Regions from separate parts of the Mucilaginibacter metallidurans genome, predicted to be linked through region 1. Evidence: riboswitches for the same ligand, from Rfam matches in the RefSeq annotation. Region 1 holds a riboswitch; the other holds the start of a gene.
The links. A riboswitch is a leader RNA that binds a small molecule or an ion and turns the genes downstream of it on or off. The one in region 1 is predicted to bind S-adenosylmethionine.
Positions count from the first base shown of each region.

Region 1 (2,206 bases):
GCGCCGCCTTCAACTTGCTGCAAGGCAACAGATAAAGCGGCCTCATAATCTTCGGCAAGGATCAACTTAGAAAACTTTGGTGAACCGGTGATATTGGTGCGCTCACCCACATTAACAAAAATGCTTTCGGGTTTTATGGTAACGGATTCCAAACCGCTCAGGCGCATGTCCGGCTCAATTTCCGGAATGGGACGGGGCGGATATTTGGCAGCCTTATCGGCAATACATTTAATATGCTCGGGCGTGGTACCGCAGCACCCACCAACTATATTAACCAGGCCGGCTTTGATAAAATCGTCAACCTGGTGAGCGGTTTCATGCGGAGTTTCATCGTATTGACCAAACTCGTTGGGTAAGCCGGCGTTTGGATAGGCCGAAATAAATACACCTGCTTTTTCAGAAAGCTCGGCAAGGTGCGGGCGCATTTCCCGGGCACCCAAAGCGCAGTTTAGGCCTACTGATAGCAGGTTGGCATGGCTTATCGAGTTCCAGAAAGCTTCGACAGTTTGCCCTGAAAGGGTACGGCCTGAAGCATCGGTAATGGTTCCTGAGATCATGATACCGCCCGAATCCCTGAAAGCAGGAAAATCCTTACCTGCAGCTTTACATTCCAGCTCATAACGTTTTATGGCAAAGAGGGCTGCTTTTGCATTCAGTGTATCAAAGATAGTTTCAACCAATAATAAATGCGAGCCGCCATCAACCAAGCCTCGAACCTGGTCGTAATAGGCTTCGGCCAGATCATCAAAGGTAACGGCGCGATATCCGGGGTCGTTAACGTCTGGCGATAAGGAAGCAGTACGGTTGGTTGGGCCGATGGCACCGGCAACAAAGCGCGGCTTTTCGGGGGCGCGCCGGGTATATTCGTCGGCTACTTCGCGGGCAATGCGTGCACCCTCGTAGCTTAGTTCATAGGCCAGTTCTTCCAGGTGATAATCGGCAAGGGAAATTACCTGTGTGCTGAAAGTGTTAGTTTCAATGATATCCGCACCGGCATCCAGGTATTCGGCATGGATGGCTTTGATAATATCAGGGCGCGTGATATTGAGCAGGTCGTTATTGCCCTGCAGGTCGCTATGATGATCGCGAAAACGCTCGCCACGAAAATCCTTCTCGGTAAGCTGGTACCTTTGAATCATGGTACCCATTGCTCCGTCAATCACCAGGATGCGTTTCTGTAATTCTTTTCTAATGTCCATTTTTTGATTTCACCGATTTTTTATTGATGATTTCACCGATTGGTTTGATTTAAATGATTTTTCTGATTTACCGGCGATTAGCTTGGTTAGCGAAATGTTTATACGGCAATATCCAGATCAATCAGTGTAATCAAAAAAATCACTCTAATCATCAATAAATAAAAAGCTTATCTCGAAAAGTCGGGTGTTGTTATGACTTTCGCTTATCTGTCCGGGCGCGTAATTGCCGCCTGGTAGAATGTAGCACCTTGTGAAGCACAGGTTGCTAAGACATCGCAGGGTCTAATCCCTCCGTCTTTCTCCATAAGCACTGCAAAGTTGCGCAATAAAGTTATCATTTGCAAGTGTATAACGTACGCTAAATATCATAGCTAAGCCACATTGTTAAACAAAAAAAGCCGCCTTTTGCGGAGGCAGCTTTATGATTGAATTTCTTAATGAGATTATCTTCTTCTGCCGAATAAACGGAGGAGCATAAAAAACAGGTTGATCAGTGTGATGTACAATGTTAGCGCACCCATCAGGGCCAGTTTTTTCGAGCTTGCATCACCGTATTCAATGCCTGCTCCAATGCGTTTTAACATTTGCATATAGTAGGCAGTTAAACCAGTAAATACAGCTATGCCTACGTAGCTGATGATGTAACTCATTTGTTCGCTGTGCATAAAGAAGTTAGCTAATGAAGCTACAAAAATCCCAATGAACAGGATGTACATGATTGAACCAAACTTGGTTAAATCCATCTGGGTAGTATAACCTGCAATGCCCATAATACCGAAAGTTACTGATGCGGTAATGAAAACACCCAATATTGATGCAGATGTGTAGATCAGAAATATCAAACTTAAGCTGATGCCAATAAGCGTTGCATAAGCTACGAAAAGCAGCACCAATACCGGATAAGAGATTCGGTTATAGCCAAATTGCATTACCAATGAAAACGCCAGTGGCGAAAACAGCGCAAAATAGCCAAAACCTGTAAGACCGCCTGTTGGTGCAACGATCAG
Region 1 is NZ_CP043449.1:5,963,704-5,965,909, reverse strand. It holds gene metH (methionine synthase) at 1-1,199, opposite strand, end outside; SAM riboswitch class I at 1,400-1,509, opposite strand; gene DIU38_RS25425 (Bax inhibitor-1/YccA family protein) at 1,643-2,206, opposite strand, start outside.

Region 2 (2,206 bases), 3.5 Mb from region 1:
AATGACTAACCAATTTCAGGTTGTTGATCAATCGGCTGGCCTGCTCTTTACTTCCCTTAATCTCGAATGACAATACGCCACCGAAACCATTCTTTAAATATTTTTTAGCCAGCTCATGATATGGCGATGATTCCAGTCCCGGGTAATTTACACTTGCCACCTGTGGGTGCTGCTCCAACCATTTAGCCAGTTGCAGGGCATTATCAACATGGCGCTGCACACGTAATGACAACGTTTCCAGTCCCTGGATATTCAACCATGAATTAAACGGAGCCTGCGACGGGCCGAAATCTCTCAAGCCTTCCACACGGGCACGGATAATAAACTGGATATTGCCAAACGGGCCGCCAATGCCGAATACGTCGTTAAATATCAGTCCGTGGTAACCCTCGGATGGTTCGGTAAATTGCGGAAATTTGCCGTTACCCCAATTGTAATTGCCTGCATCGATAATAACACCGCCAATACTGGTACCATGCCCGCCAATCCATTTGGTTGTTGACTCCACAACCACGTTAGCGCCATGTTCAATAGGACGGAAGAGGTAACCACCGGCACCAAAAGTATTATCAACAATTAATGGCAGGTCATGCCTTTTGGCAACTTCGCTCACCTTTTCAAAATCAGCAATGGTAAAGCCTGGGTTACCGATGGTTTCCAGGAATATAGCCTTTGTTTTGTCATCAATAAGAGCCTCAATATTGGCTGCTGTATCATCTTTGGCAAAGCGAACCTCGATCCCCAGCCGTTTAAATGCTACTTTAAACTGGTTATAGGTTCCGCCGTACAGAAATGGTGACGTAACAAAGTTATCGCCGGCCTGCAATATGTTATTTAATGCTATAAACTGCGCCGCCTGGCCAGAGGCTGTTGCCAGTGCTGCAACACCACCCTCTAATGCCGCAATGCGTTTTTCAAACACATCGGTAGTAGGGTTCATGATGCGGGTATAGATATTACCAAACTCCTTTAATGCAAATAAGTTTGCGCCATGCTCGGCACTGTTGAATACGTATGAAGTAGTTTGATAAATGGGCACAGCGCGTGAACCTGTTGTTGGATCAACTTCCTGGCCGGCATGCAATTGTAAGGTTTCGAATTTTAAGGCAGACATAGTTGTAATTTTTTAATGTGTTTAATTTAGATTTTGAATGTTTAGATGAATTTGGAAAGCCGGTTTAAAAACAACCGGTTTAAAAACACGCTTTTTTCAGAGAATGAAAAACAGGAGCTTGCTAAGCATCAACAGCAGCAACACATACAAATACAGCCAATAGGGGAGCTAATACGTTGTATGTTACCGTTTGCGGTGTAAAAAGTGTTGCGTTGCGTAAAATTAATTAAACTTTTCATGGTTATAAATTTATATTCCCCGGTGTTATTTGCCGGGACAGGAATTGGCACCTTCTTCAACATTGAAGGGTTGCCAGCGGGTCATTGAGCCTGATCTCTCGCCGCTTCTTTATAAATCAACACCCGAACTATGTGCGGAGGATTGATCGACGTTGGTATCACTACCAAATAATGTTACGAATATAAGGGGTTATTTGGGAATATGCCAAATTTTATTTTTAAATAGCGTCAGTTAAAAACGAGGGAAAACTTTTATACCTTAGTAAATATCTTTAATGCCTATTCCTTATGCAGAGAAATATGCTTCAAAAATTATTGGTAATTATTTTATTCTCGTCCTTTTTTTGTACGGAGGTCTTTGCTCAAATAAATAGTTCAATTCCCCCAAAAAAGGTAATTATAAATAATATCTGCTTGTGTCAAACTGCAATTGCTGATTTAAAAAAGTCAGATCCAGGCTTGAAAGACACGGTGCTTGAAGAAATGGATTTGAACGCAGTTTGTGTCGGAAATGATCCGAGATATATTGCGGACAGCGGATATTCAACGTCAAAATATCCCGGAATGATATTCCAGAAAGATCAAAAAACTGATCTTATCAGTAAAATCAGGCTAACCAAAACATTTGCCGGAAAATTACCCGATGGAAAAGAGATTGATCTTAGTAAGTTATTACTTAAGGATTTGTTCAACCTATATCCTGCATTTAAAGAGCAGTGGAATACACGGAGCTGCGATGATTATTGGAATTTCTCAAATGATATTATTTCTTTCTACGTTAGGATAGATTCAACAAAAAAAATTACATTCCCGATAGATGAAGCATATTACATGGATAAGCCTGTGGAAGCTG
Region 2 is NZ_CP043449.1:2,456,707-2,458,912, reverse strand. It holds gene DIU38_RS10655 (O-acetylhomoserine aminocarboxypropyltransferase/cysteine synthase family protein) at 1-1,114, opposite strand, end outside; SAM riboswitch class I at 1,361-1,471, opposite strand; gene DIU38_RS10650 (TonB-dependent receptor) at 1,642-2,206, shown strand, end outside.
Region 2: another riboswitch for S-adenosylmethionine. It lies ahead of DIU38_RS10655 (O-acetylhomoserine aminocarboxypropyltransferase/cysteine synthase family protein); the one in region 1 lies ahead of metH (methionine synthase).